DNA from 2 places in the Clostridium sp. CM036 genome. Region 1 is predicted to be linked to the other one. Evidence: a T-box and tRNA genes for the amino acid it is inferred to sense, from the RefSeq annotation. Region 1 holds a T-box; the other holds one or more tRNA genes.
What was found. The T-box of region 1 lies ahead of thrS (threonine--tRNA ligase). A T-box ahead of a tRNA ligase gene usually reads a tRNA of that ligase, here a tRNA-Thr.

Region 1 (7,480 bases):
GAGGTTAATCACAAAGCCCCATTAAATTTTACAGTTACAACGCAACCCGCGCCTTCTTTACTTTCCACTTCTATATTTGCTTTATGAATGGTTAATATATTGCGTACAATAGTGAGACCTATCCCTGAGCCTTCCACTTCATGTCTACTTTTATCTCCCCTATAGAGCCTTTCGAATATATAAGGTAAGTCTTCTTCCTTAATACCAATGCCTGTATCTTCTATTTTTAATATTACTTTTTCATCAGCTTCTTTTAAAGCAATATCAATTTTCCCCTGCTTGGGAGTAAATTTAACTGCATTTGAAAGCAAGTTAATAATTACCTGTTTTATTTTATCTCTGTCTCCTAAAATGTTGCATTGTTTACTTGTGTTTAACTCTAAGGTCATGTTAATATTCTTATTTTCTGTTATTAATTCAAATTCTTTTACAACTGAAGAAAGGATATCTTTCAAAGAAATTTTCTCCGTGTTTAATGCTATTTCTTCTCCTTCAACCTCTTTTAATGCATTTAAGTTGTCTATAAGCTTTCCAAATCTAATAACTTCTTCATTAAGATAAGTCAATCTTTCATTATCTACGGGGAAAATACCATCAATCATAGCTTCAAAATTATTTTGTAAAATATTAAGAGGCGTTCTGACTTCATGAGATATATCTGATATTAACCTCTTTCTAAGGACATCCTGATGCTGAAGCTTTTCTCCAAGTGTATTTATGCTATTTCTTAAATCTTCAAGTTCTAAAATGCTACTCTTATCATTTGCCCTTGCATTATAGTTTCCATTTGAAAGATTGACTGAAATCTTTGAAACTTGCCTAAGCGGAGTAGAGAATTGCTTCGAAATAAAAAGACTAATTAATATTGTTATTAAAATTGAAAGTACGACACTTAAAATAATACTCTTATTTATTGAGAGTTTAAAATCCACATCCTCTTTGGATAATAGAACTGGTGCGTATTGCCCTATTTCTATGTATCCTACAATCTTGTCCTTAGATTTTATTTCAAAGGTACTTGTAGTATAAACCCCTTCATTTTTGACGTGCATAGTGATATTAGTATTGTTAACTATGTCATTAGCGTTCATTCCCCAAACGGCTTTTTTATTTTCATCCTTAAGAGTAAGGCAGTATCTACTCATATAGGCTTCATGCATAATTTCTATTCCTGAAGTTTCTGACCACTTACCATTTTTTTTATATACTTCTTCTAAATATTTTACTATTCTAATATCCCTCTTATTTTGTATTTCGACTAAGTACCTGTTGAAGGTTCTTGATATTGTTATATTCACTAAAAGTGTAGATAAAAAAAGTGCTAATATAGAGGTGCATACCAAAATAATACTTAACCTTTTTCTTATGCTTTGCGTAAATTTTATACTTCGCATAAAGTTTATGATTCTCATAAATTAATCACCACCAAATTTATAACCAATTCTAGTTACGGTTATTACATATTTAGGATTTCTACTGTCTTCTTCTATTTTTTTACGTATATTTTTAATGTGTACATCTATCGTTCTATCAAAACCTTGAAAATCTATTCCCATTATTCTCTCAATAAGCTGCTCTCTTGTGAATACTTTTCCCCTGTTAGATGAAAGAATATGCACTATGTCAAATTCATTTGGTGTAAGAGCTATTTCTGTCCCGCGTACCTTAATTATTCTTTTGTCATAATTAATTTCTAAATCTCCATTATTATAAACTTTTGTTTCAAACTTATTTACATTAATCCTTCTAAATAAAGCATTTACTCTTGCTGTTAGTTCTCGCGGGCTGAAAGGCTTAACAAGATACTCATCTGCTCCAAGGTTTAATCCTTGTATTCTATCTTCTAATGTACCCTTTGCCGTAAGCATAAATATATGCACTTCAGAAATTTTTCTTAGCACACCGCACACCTCTTCGCCAGATATGTCCGGTAGCATTAGATCCAAAATAACTAATCTGAATTCAATTTTTTCGAAAAGTTTTATGCCTTCCAGTCCCTTTGTGGTGCAATGTACTCTATAGCCTTCTTTTTCAAGATATGCTTTTAATATTTCTGAAACCTTTTCTTCATCTTCAATAATCAATATATTATCCATGTTTAATTACCCCTTCTTTAATCCTAATAGTTGATAGTTACACATTTTTATATTATAAAAGCTAAAAGGTTGTTAACCGTCCCCACTTATTTCTTCTATTAAAAGACAAATGATTGTTAACCGTCCCTACTTGTTTCAATTAAATTCCGACCATTATTATATTCCCCTAAGGTTTAGCATAATCGATATATACAGGAATTGATAACATGAAAGTGAAATTCTGCAAGAAAAATCAATTGTCTAATGCTGTTATTACTATGATAACCGAAACTCATCCTAATATAAAGATATCCAAATAAAATGCGTTTAAAAATACCATAAATTCAATATTCATCCTATTTCAAAGGTTAATAAAGAGCTATTAGTAATCATGGATACTAAGATTTGTAATATGATAAAGTAAATTATAATCATAGAAAAAATTTATCAAAAACTTATGTAGTTGTTATGAAGATTATCAATTTGGAATTATTTTGTGAAAATAAACTCCTCGTAAAACTTCAAAAACGGTTAACAATTATAACTAATAATTGTTAACCGTCCCCACTATGTTGTATGGTAAACATAAAATTCTCTTTCGTTTGCACGTCACAAAGTAGAAATTTTATGCTTTACTATTTTTAATTATGTATTTTCTATTTCACTCGTCTAGCTGATATAAAATCTGATCTTGTCATAGCTGAAACTTTAACCACATCTCCTGTACTAGGAGCATGTATATATGTATTATTCCCTACATATATACCTACATGATGGGGATTACCAACGCTTCCAAACAGCACCAAATCTCCAGATTGAAGGCTATTTCTAGACACTTGTACGCCATCCTTTATCTGATCAAAGGTTGTCCTTCCTATAGATACCCCAAAATGTGCATATACATATTGCGTAAATCCTGAGCAATCAAATCCCGCTGGCGATGAACCGCCCCATAAATATGGTGTGCCAAGAAAGTTAGAGGCATAGGCTATTACAGCATTACTTGATGGAGTAACTGCGCCTCTTGAAGGTGTAAATTTAGGTGATGCTTCATTTGCTTTTGTTATGTTTTTAGTTGCTAATATTTGTGGATTGCTTGTCCCTCCTGGAAGAAGATTTTCCTTGCTATTTCGCTCAGCCAGTAATTTGTTTTGTGATTCTTTAGTTGCAATCATCTTATTTAACTTCTGCTTATTTTCTACTTGTAAACTCAATAATACCTTCTTTGTCTTGTTTAAATTTTGCTGTTTTTCATTTAATTCTTTTCTGGTATCTTCAAACTCATCCATTACTTTTTTATCATATTCTATAACGGTTTTTATATTTTCTACTCTTGATACAAAATCACCGAAACTCTCTGAATCAAGTATTATGCTCGCATATCCATTAAACCCGTTTATGTACATGGTTCTCATCCTACTATTAAATACCTTCTGTTCTTTTTCAGCCTCTTTTTCAACCTGATTAATCTCCACTGCGGCACTTTCAATTGCCTTTTCAGTTTTAGATATTTTATCTTTATTCTCTTCTGTTTTAGCCATGTTTTGTTGAATTTCATTATCAAATTCTTCTATTTTCATTTCGATTTTTTCTCTTTGTCCTTCAATTTTAGATAATGAGTCATTCTTCTGCACCTCTGCATTTGGTCCAACAGCTAATACAGTTACGTTTGAATTAAAAATTAATATCATCATAACTGCAAGATTTCTTAATGCATTCTTCATTAGTACATCCCCTTCATTTGTTTAGAATTTATAACTTCCTAAGAAATATACCACAGTTTTATGTATTTGTTATGAAAATTGTCCATTTTTATGCAATTGGGAAACATTACATAAAATAAACTTCTCGTGAAACCTGACAAAACGGTTAACAATTATATTAATAATTGTTAACCGTCCCCCACTTTGTCTGCAAAAACATTACCTTATTTATTAAAAAAATCCATTATTTATTAATGCAGAAGTTGAGTTATAACACATTGCAGTGTATAATATTGTCGATTGGTAAGTTTTACAAGGAAGGAGAGTAAGAATGAAAAAGAAAAATATTATTTCCATAATGCTTGTTAGTGCCCTATTTTTAAATTCAATATTTTTTTATTTCTTTAATAACAGTAAAATAAATGCTAATAAACTCAAAATTGAATCTTTAAGAATCGAATTTGATTCTCTAAAAGGTGAAAATCAGACTTTAACAAAGACAAATTATCAATTGATTGAAACAGCTTCTAGCGTTTCAGAAAAAGTTAATAGGTTTAAATCATCTCCTTCGGAGCTGAAGTATTAACGACTTCAGAAGGAGCTTTATACTTCCACTGAAGTCCTCTGTTTGTTCGGGGGGTGTAACTCCCACTTATAGAAGTTGGAGACTTCCTTCTGAAATGTCGTTAAACCTATTACAAACTGATATAGATAATATATGTACATGAATATAAAAAAGGAAGGTATTACTATGAGAATTTCAATCATAGAAAAAAAGCACTCATTAAAATTCCTAATAGTAAAAATTTCTATTTTTACTTTATGCATTACTTCGTTTTTAGGAGTCGCAGTTAGCCAAGTAACCGTAGTTTCAAGTGAACATCAACATAGTTTATTGTCGCATCAAATAGCTCAGATTCATGAGGACAATAAGAAGTTAAAATCACAAAATAAGATCCTCGAAAGTACTATCAAAAAGGATGAAGTCTTATATAAATCCAAATTAGATAATACTAAAATAGCTTATTTAACCTTCGATGACGGGGTATCTAGCAACACTTTACAAATTTTAAAAGTCCTAAAAAAATATAATATTAAGGCTACTTTTTTTGTAAATGGTCACCCTGAATCAAGATTTTTGTATAAACAAATTTCTGACGATGGGCACACTTTAGCTAATCACACTTACAGTCATGATTATAATAGTATTTATGCATCGCCAGATAATTTTAAAAAAGACGTAAAAAAATTAGATTCGTTCCTTACTGAAATTACAGGTAAAAAGCCTAGTCATATTTTAAGATATCCTGGTGGCTCTAATAATACTATTAGTCACAGTTACGGTGGCATGGAAATAATGAACTCTGTAATTAGTGAAATGAATAAGGATGGTTATAAATACTTTGATTGGAATGTTGATTCTAGTGATGCTTCCGCTTTTTGTCAGCACAAACATAAGATTATAGAATCAGTTTTAACTCAATCTAGTCGGACTAAACACGCCATTATATTAATGCATGATTTAAATCCAAAAACCACAACAGTTGAAGCCTTACCTGAAATTATTGAGGGTCTTACAAATCAAGGTTTCATCTTTGATGTACTCTCTGAAAATACTTATCCACCACAATTTAAAGTAGTAAAATAGAAAATCTTACCTACTATTTATTTTGTTGAAAACGCCTAAATAACTTTATTTGCTACCTTGACATCTTTAGTGCAAGTGCTATAATTAATATAAATATAATAATTTAATTCTACGAAGAGAAAAGTAAGCCATGGCACATTTACAGAGAAAGGATACCTTAGCTGGAAGTATTCTTAAATGAAATTGGCTGAAGACTGCCTCTGAGTGACTTCAATAAAGTCCGGTAATTCCGTTATAATTATTAAGTGGTTTATTTTATAAACAATTTGGGTGGAACCGCGGGAAATTATAATCTCGTCCCAATTCTATAATTAGAATTGGGACGGGTTTTTTTTGTTTTATAAAAATATAGGTTTAAAGAATTGCGCATAATATTTATGCTAGTGTTATTTCTCAAATATGACTTAACCCTATAAGATAAAAGAAAGGAGCAATACATATGATAAACATTAAATTAAAAGATGGTTCAATTAAAACTTATGAATCTGAAATGACTGTAATTGAAATTGCGAAAGATATTAGTGAGGGCCTTGCACGAGTTGCTTGTGCTGGAATGGTGAATGATGAAATCGTAGATTTACGTTATAAAATCACTAAGGACTGCGATGTTAGTATATTAACTTTTGATAGCGAAGAAGGTAAAAAAGCCTTTAGGCATAGTGCTACTCATATTTTAGCTCAAGCAGTAAAGAGATTGTTCCCTAGTACAAAACTTGCCATCGGACCTGCTATAGATGGGGGTTTCTACTATGATTTTGATAAACAAGATTCTTTCTCAGCAGATGAAATTAAACAAATCGAAGTAGAAATGAAAAAGATTGTTAAAGAAGATCTTCCAATAGAAAGATTCGAGCTTGAAAGAGATGAAGCTATTGCTTTTATGGAAGAAAGAGATGAAAATTTCAAAGTTCAATTAATTGAAGACCTACCAGTTGACGCAAAATTATCATTCTACAAACATGGCGAATTTACAGATCTTTGTGCGGGACCACATTTAATGTCTACAAAGTATGTAAAGGCATTTAAACTTACTCAAGTTGCAGGAGCTTACTGGAGAGGTAACGAGAAAAACAAAATGCTTAGCCGTATATACGGAACTGCCTTCACTAAAAAATCCGATTTAGATGCTCATATAGAGAAGATGGAAGATGCTAAAAAAAGAGACCATAACAAGCTTGGCCGTGAACTAAAATTCTTTACAACATCAGATGTTATAGGTCAAGGTTTGCCTCTACTTATGCCTAATGGCGCAAGGGTAATCCAATTATTACAACGTTTTGTTGAAGATGAGGAAGAAAAAAGAGGTTATGTTTTAACTAAGACTCCTCTTATGGCTAAGAGCGATTTATATAAAATGTCTGGTCACTGGGATCATTATAAAGATGGAATGTTTGTCCTTGGTGATGAATCTAAAAATGAAGAAGTCATGGCACTTCGCCCAATGACATGCCCATTCCAATTTACAATTTATAATGCAGATCAAAAGAGTTATCGTGACCTTCCAATTAGATATGGGGAGACTTCAACTTTATTTAGAAATGAATCTTCCGGTGAAATGCATGGTCTTATGAGAGTACGTCAGTTCACTATTTCAGAGGGTCATTTAGTTGTTACCCCTGAACAATTAGAAGAAGAATTTAAAGATGTTATAAATTTAATTAACTATGTAATGAAAACACTTGGAATCGAAAATGATATTACTTACAGATTCTCTAAATGGGATCCCAAAAATAAAGATAAGTATATTAACAACCCTGAGGCTTGGGCAGAAACTGAATCGAAGATGAAAGATATACTAGATCACTTAGGAATAAATTATAAAACAGCTATTGGTGAAGCTGCTTTCTACGGTCCTAAGCTTGACCTTCAATTCAAAAATGTTCATGGTAAAGAAGATACTATAATTACAGTGCAAATTGACTTCGCACTGCCAGATAGATTTGACATGACTTATATTGATAAAGATGGAGTTAAAAAGCGTCCATATGTTATCCATAGAACTTCTATTGGTTGCTATGAGCGAACACTTGCAATGCTTATCGAAAAATATGCTG
Region 2 (7,480 bases), 690 kb from region 1:
AACTAAATTGAAATATAAAGAAGCACAAGGATAAAAACATTCGAAGCTAAAAACTATAAAAAAATTTTAAAATTAAAAGAGGGTTTTCTTATAGCTTTATAGAATAGAGTTTAGTGTAATTTAAATATTGAATATACTAAAGAGCAGGAGTGGTTTTGAAATGTTTTTTTTTAGAATGGGTACAGATATGGGAATAGATTTGGGTACATCTACAGTGCTTGTATATATTAAAGGAAAAGGTGTTATATTAAAAGAACCTTCTGTTGTTGCCATAGATAGAAATAATAATAAGGTATTGGCAGTAGGAGAAGAAGCTAGGCAAATGATAGGAAGGACACCAGGCAATATTGTGGCAATACGCCCTATGAGGGACGGTGTTATTTCGGATTATGACATAACTGAAAAAATGTTAAATCATTTTATCAAGAAGGCTTGTGGGAAAAGAAGGCTATCTTCTCCAAAAGTTGTAATATGTGTACCTTGCGAAGCAACGGAAGTAGAAAGAAGAGCGGTAGAAGATGCAGGTAGAAATGCCGGAGCTAAGAAAGTTCAACTTATAGAAGAACCACTAGCAGCGGCAATCGGAGCGGGACTCGATATTACTAGAGCAAGTGGTAATATGGTTATTGACATTGGTGGAGGCACGACTGATATTGCAGTTATTTCTTTAGGAGGCATGGTTGTACGTGAATCAGTTAAAGTAGCTGGTGATAAGTTTGATGAAGAGATTATAAAATATATCAGAAAAAAACATAAATTAATGATTGGTGAGAGGACTGCAGAGGATTTAAAAATCAACATAGGTTGTGCTTATAAACAAGAAGAAAAGACAAGCATGGAGATAAGAGGGAGAGATTTAATTACAGGTCTTCCTAAGAATTTAGAAGTATCATCAGAAGAAATGAGAGAAGCTTTAAAAGAGGCGGTATATTTAATAGCAGGATGTGCACATTCCGTATTAGAAAAAACACCACCTGAGCTTTCAGCAGATATAGCTGATAAAGGTATAGTTATGACTGGTGGAGGTGCATTGTTAAAAGGCTTAGGTAAGCTCATACAAGAGGTTACTAAAGTTCCGGTATATCTAGCGGAGGATCCGATTTCATGCGTAGCACTCGGAACAGGTAAAGTATTGGATTATATGGATAAGTTAGATAATTCATTCAATGGAAGAGAATTATGCTTAACAGAATAAAAAGTATAAGCAAGCTATAAAAATAAGCAATACAATTATTAGTTTAATTGCATTGCTTATTTTTATATTATATAAGATTTGTAAGTTTAAATTGTGGATAATTATTTAAAACTAATTAAAGCATGTTAAACAGGGCTCAAATTATTTTCTTCATTGGTAAGGGAGTGCAAATAGTATGAATGCAAGAGGGATCTGCTTAAAACATTAGCAATATCCATTACCAAGCTCAATCTTATGTTTCTATTTGTAAATAATTCACTATCATCACTTGAATCTACTATACCTATTAATGAAAGAGTGCCTACCTTAGGAAGGGTTTTCCCTACACCTTTGCCAGGATGAATTGGATAATTTCTAGCTTGGAGTTCTCCAATATTTGAAATGTCTCCTAAACAAGCATCTACACCTATTATAGTACAATTTGGGTGCAATGCATTTATTTTAGATAATTTACTATCTATGTTTAAGGCATGAATTGGATTATCTATAGTGCCATATACAGGTAATGGAAAGGAACTATTTTTTAAAAGTGTACCAACTAAAGGACCTAGACAATCGCCTATACATCTATCGGTACCTATGCAAACAACTAAAGTATTTTTGTCAATATAGTCTTTTAGAAAATTAGAAAGTGTATAGTATGCTAAAGGATCTTTATAATGGGTTTTAGCTTTACTCAAGAAATATACCTCCTTGTATTGCGCTGGGGAAAAATTATTAGTTTCCTATGAATAATTTATATGAATAAATCCCGTGTATTATTATAATAAAGAATAAAAAAATGATTAATTAAAAAATGATATATAAGTATATTAACTATATGAAGGAAAACCAAATAAAAAATATAATAAATTATTTGTGCAAATAGTAAGTTGTATCAATGCTTAATATTAAGCAAATATGCGAATAGTATAGTTATGGAGAGAAGAAGTCGTTTATTAAAGGATAATAGACTTGAAATTAATTAATTAAAGTTGTATAATAATTCTTGTCGACACGGTAAAACGGTAAAACGGCAAAATGATAAAACATAATATGCTGGCATGGCTCAACGGTAGAGCAGCTGACTTGTAATCAGCAGGTTGTAGGTTCAATTCCTATTGCCAGCTCCATAAGTGGAGGAGTTCCCGAGTGGCCAAAGGGGGCAGACTGTAAATCTGTTACGTAATGTTTCGATGGTTCGAATCCGTCCTCCTCCACCATTTATAATGGTTTACAATAAATTATGGTTTACAATAAATTATGGGAGCATAGCTCAGCTGGGAGAGCATCTGCCTTACAAGCAGAGGGTCACAGGTTCGAACCCTGTTGTTCCCACCATAATAATCTTTTTAAAATAGAATAAAATGCATGCTGGCATGGCTCAACGGTAGAGCAGCTGACTTGTAATCAGCAGGTTGTAGGTTCAATTCCTATTGCCAGCTCCACATATGGAGGAGTTCCCGAGTGGCCAAAGGGGGCAGACTGTAAATCTGTTACGTAATGTTTCGATGGTTCGAATCCGTCCTCCTCCACCAAAAGACATCTATAGATGTCTTTTTTTATTTTTTACAGGGTTTAGATTCTGTTGACACCATAGAATGCATATGGTATTATAATTAAAAGTTAATAATTGATAACTCTTATCAAGAGAGGTGGAGGGAAAAAGGCCCTATGAAACCCGGCAACCGGTGCAATGCACCATGGTGCCAATTCCTGCAGTTATAATCTGCAAGATAAGGGAGATGATTAAATCACCTCTTCTTATATTTGGAAGAGGTTTTATTTTTTTATAGGGAAATTTTAGAGAATAGAAGGGAGAATTATAATGAAAAGATTATTTACATCAGAATCCGTTACAGAAGGACATCCAGACAAAATTTGTGACCAAATTTCAGATGCTGTACTTGATGCTATTTTAGAGCAAGATCCTTATGCTAGGGTTGCTTGTGAAACAGCGGTTACTACAGGAATGGTTTTAGTAATGGGAGAGATAACAACTAGTTGTTATGTAGATGTTCCTAAGGTTGTTAGGAATACCATTGAAGGCATAGGATATACTAGAGCAAAATACGGGTTTGATGCTAGCACATGCGCTGTACTTACGTCTATTAATGAACAATCAACAGATATAGCTATGGGAGTAGATGAGGCATTAGAATCTAAAGCAGGCGAGATTGATAAGGTTGACGCAATAGGTGCTGGTGATCAAGGCATGATGTTTGGATTTGCAACTAATGAGACACCAGAATACATGCCACTACCAATTGCTATGGCTCACAGATTAGCAAGAAAGTTAAGCGAAGTAAGAAAAAATGGCACATTAGATTACTTAAGACCGGACGGAAAGACTCAAGTTACTGTAGAGTATGAAGATAATAAGCCAGTAAGAATAGATACTATTGTTATTTCAACTCAACATGCAGAAGAAGCAACTCATGATCAAATTGAAAATGATTTAAAAGAGCATGTAATAAAACCTGTAGTTCCAAGTGGATTATTAGATGAAAATACTAAATATTATATAAATCCTACAGGCAGATTTGTAATTGGAGGACCGCAAGGAGACTCTGGTTTAACAGGAAGAAAAATAATAGTAGATACTTATGGTGGATATGGAAGACATGGAGGTGGAGCATTCTCAGGAAAGGATGCAACAAAAGTTGATAGATCCGCTGCATATGCTGCAAGATGGGTTGCTAAAAATTTAGTTGCTGCAGGAGTTTCAGATAAATTGGAAATTCAGTTAGCTTATGCTATAGGTGTAGCTAAACCGGTATCTATAGAGGTCGAAACTTTCGGAACAGGAAAAATTGACGATGATAAAATAGTTCAAATAGTTGAAAAAGTATTTGATTTAAGGCCAGCTGTAATTATAAGAGAATTAGAACTAAGAAGACCTGTTTATAAACAAGTAGCTGCCTATGGACATTTTGGAAGAATTGATTTAGATCTTTCATGGGAAAAACTAAACAAGGTTGATGAAATAAAAAAGTACGTATAATATAAAAAAAGGGATAACAATTATTAATTGTTATCCCTTTTTAGTGCATGTGATTATTAAGTAGTATTTTGATAAAACCTAAGATAGGGGTATACTGAACATAAGAGATGTAAAATACATATGATATAATAACATTAATAATAATATTATTGCTAATAATATTATTATTAATGTTATTATATGAATTTATAAATAGGAGAGATTTTATGCCGGAAATACAAGGGATAATCGAAGATGTAGTATTTCATAATGAAGAAAATGGATATATAATTGCTCATTTGAATGATAATAAAAAGCAGATAACTGTGGTAGGCATTGTGCCATATATAAGTGAAGGGCAGAACCTGAAATTAACGGGGGAGTGGGTTACTCATCCTCAATTTGGCAAGCAATTTAGAATAATACAATGTGAGGAAATAATACCTAGTTCACTTGAAGGTATAGAAAAATATTTAGCTTCAGGAGTTATTCAAGGAATTGGACCAATAACTGCTAAAAAAATTGTACAGCACTTTGGTGAAAACACCATGAATATATTAGATAATGAAATTGAAAGATTAAAAGAGATTGATGGTGTAGGACAAAAAAAGATTCAATTAATTTTTGAATCATATTCTAAGCAACGAGAAGTTAAAAATATAATGATATTTCTTCAAACATATGGAGTAACACCTAACCAATGTGTGAAAATTTATAAAAAATATGGAGGAGACTCTATAAAGGTAGTACAGGATAATCCTTATGTGTTAACTGAAACCATTTCTGGAGTAGGATTTAAAATTGCAGATAAGATAGCACAAAGTTTAGGCATTGACAAAGAGTCGCCTTTCAGAATACAAAGTGGAATTAATTATGTGGTAAATGAATTTTGCGCTATGGGAAATACTTATATGCCGTTAAACAAATTATACCAAGAATCTAAAAATATTCTTGGGGTTACGGCTGAAGAAATTGAAAAAAATGTTTATGATAATGTATTGCAGGGAAAATTGAAAGTCGAAAATATTGATGAAGAAGACTGTGTTTTCACTATGCCGTTCTATTACTGTGAATTAGCTATTACTAAAAAAATTATAACCTTATCTATAGAAAAGTATGACGAATTAGAAATAGACATAGAAGAAAAGATTAATGACTTCGAAGAAGAAAAAAACATAAAATTTGCAACGTCTCAAAAGACTGCTATTTGTGGTGCTGCAGAAAATAGTATTGAAATAATAACGGGAGGTCCAGGTACTGGCAAAACTACTATAATTAATTGCATTATAGAGGTATTTGAAGAAGCAGGAATGAAAGTTTATATGGCTGCGCCCACCGGAAGGGCTGCCAAAAGAATGACAGAGGCTACTGGTCGCGAAGCCAAAACCATACATAGGTTATTAGAACTTGGAGTAGGCAGAGATGATGGGTCGCAGTTCTCTAGAAGTGAGGAATCGCCTTTAGATTGTGATGTGCTAATTATTGATGAAGCATCTATGATAGACATAATGCTTATGAATAGTTTATTAAAAGCTATCAGCGTAGGAACTCGACTTATAATTGTTGGTGATGTTGACCAATTGCCATCTGTCGGACCGGGTAATGTACTAAGAGATATTATTGACAGTAAATGTGTTAAAGTAGTTAAGCTTAAGGAGATTTTTAGGCAAGCACAAGAAAGTATGATTATTGTGAATGCTCATAAAATTAACAATGGCGAGATGCCTATTTTGAATAAAAAGGATAAAGATTTTTATTTTATTGAGAATAATGAGCCGGAGAAAATCTTGGACAGTATAATTGCTTTAATTAATACCAGATTGCCAAAATTTAACAAAGAGTGGGATAAGATGAAGAACATTCAAATACTCTCTCCTATGAGAAAAGGGATATTGGGTATAGAAAATCTAAATGGAAAGCTTCAGCAAATATTGAACCCTAAATCTAAGTATAAAAAGGAAAAGGAATATAGGAATACTATATTTAGGGTAGGCGACAAGGTTATGCAAATTAAAAATAATTACTCTATAAAATGGAAAAAAATTAATGCAAAAGCTGAAGATGGAGTGGGCATTTTTAATGGTGATGTAGGGTATGTTGAAGATATTGATGAAGATAATGAAAATGTTATTGTGATTTTTGATGATGACAAACGGGTAGAATATGAAGGTGTATATTTAGATGAACTAGCTTTAGCGTATGCTATTACAATACATAAAAGTCAAGGTAGTGAGTTTGAAGTTGTAATTATGCCTATGTTTATGGGGCCCCCACTTTTAATGAACAGAAATTTACTTTATACAGGGATAACTAGAGCAAAGAATATGGTTGTTTTAGTGGGAGCAATAAAAGCTGTTAATTTCATGAAAGATAACAACAGAAGTTTCGAGCGGTACTCCGCTTTGGGCTGGAGAATAAGGCAAATAGTAGATGCAAATGTGGGCCATGATGAAAATTAGATTGATTTGTTTGGAAGAAATATTAAATTGCAAAGGAGATTTTACATGCTTTTCTACGCAAAATTAAACCTTAGTAAAGAAAAAGATGAGATTAGCAAAGAAATTTTAAGATGTTCTTTAAACAGCAAAAAAAGAATTGATGTTGTATCTATGTTTTACAATTCCTCTGATATATTGTTAGAAACTATAATTGAATATGTTAATGAAAAGAAAAATATATTGTATATAACTAATGAAAACCAGAGGAGTATTGATATTATTTACTTCATAAATAAATTTAGTAATTTAGGTCAATATGTATATTCACCTGAAACGAATTATGGCAGTGTGAATGAGTATTTACATATATGCAATCATGAAAATGCGTTAAAACTCCAAGAAAAATTTGATTTGATTATTTATAATGATATTAGAAGTTTTCCTAAATACACTAAGCAACAAATAAAAAAAGTGTTATTAAGAATGTGTAAAGCAAATAGTGTAGCTATAGCCTATTCTGTAGAGAATGTTTTAAGCGAGGGCACGCCAATAATGTTTCCGTTAAAAAACAATAATATTCCGATTATAGAGCCTAGAATCATAACTACGAGGATAAATCTTAGTACGGATATACCTTTGGTTGTTTATCAATATTTGAATTGGTCAATTATATCTAATAGAAAGGTAATAATATTTACACCAGATGAGGAAAAAACTATAGCGGTCTTTGAGTATCTATGTAATTTCAAAGAAAAGTTAAGTGAAAATATTTTTTTGTTTATTAGTAAAAAAAGCGATGCTAATATTAAAGTAAAGTTCATGAATGAAGATGAGGGGATAATAGTCACTAATGACTTTGAAGAAAGTTATTTAGAATTTCATTCA

Region 2: it has a tRNA-Thr gene. The T-box ahead of thrS (threonine--tRNA ligase) is inferred to sense a tRNA for this amino acid. The anticodon was not compared.

Annotation. Positions count from the first base shown of each region.
Region 1 covers NZ_CM143652.1:3,108,939-3,116,418, reverse strand. The annotation lists gene ACWJKE_RS14780 (sensor histidine kinase) at 9-1,412, opposite strand; gene ACWJKE_RS14775 (response regulator transcription factor) at 1,416-2,096, opposite strand; gene ACWJKE_RS14770 (C40 family peptidase) at 2,732-3,799, opposite strand; gene ACWJKE_RS14765 (hypothetical protein) at 4,110-4,364, shown strand; gene ACWJKE_RS14760 (polysaccharide deacetylase family protein) at 4,503-5,426, shown strand; T-box leader at 5,529-5,731, shown strand; gene thrS (threonine--tRNA ligase) at 5,866-7,480, shown strand, end outside.
Region 2 covers NZ_CM143652.1:2,421,431-2,428,910, reverse strand. The annotation lists gene spoIIID (sporulation transcriptional regulator SpoIIID) at 1-34, shown strand, start outside; gene mreB (rod shape-determining protein) at 161-1,195, shown strand; gene yyaC (spore protease YyaC) at 1,321-1,875, opposite strand; tRNA gene ACWJKE_RS11415 (tRNA-Thr) at 2,233-2,307, shown strand; tRNA gene ACWJKE_RS11410 (tRNA-Tyr) at 2,313-2,397, shown strand; tRNA gene ACWJKE_RS11405 (tRNA-Val) at 2,440-2,515, shown strand; tRNA gene ACWJKE_RS11400 (tRNA-Thr) at 2,548-2,622, shown strand; tRNA gene ACWJKE_RS11395 (tRNA-Tyr) at 2,628-2,712, shown strand; SAM riboswitch class I at 2,815-2,917, shown strand; gene metK (methionine adenosyltransferase) at 3,003-4,178, shown strand; gene recD2 (SF1B family DNA helicase RecD2) at 4,385-6,616, shown strand; gene ACWJKE_RS11380 (hypothetical protein) at 6,662-7,480, shown strand, end outside.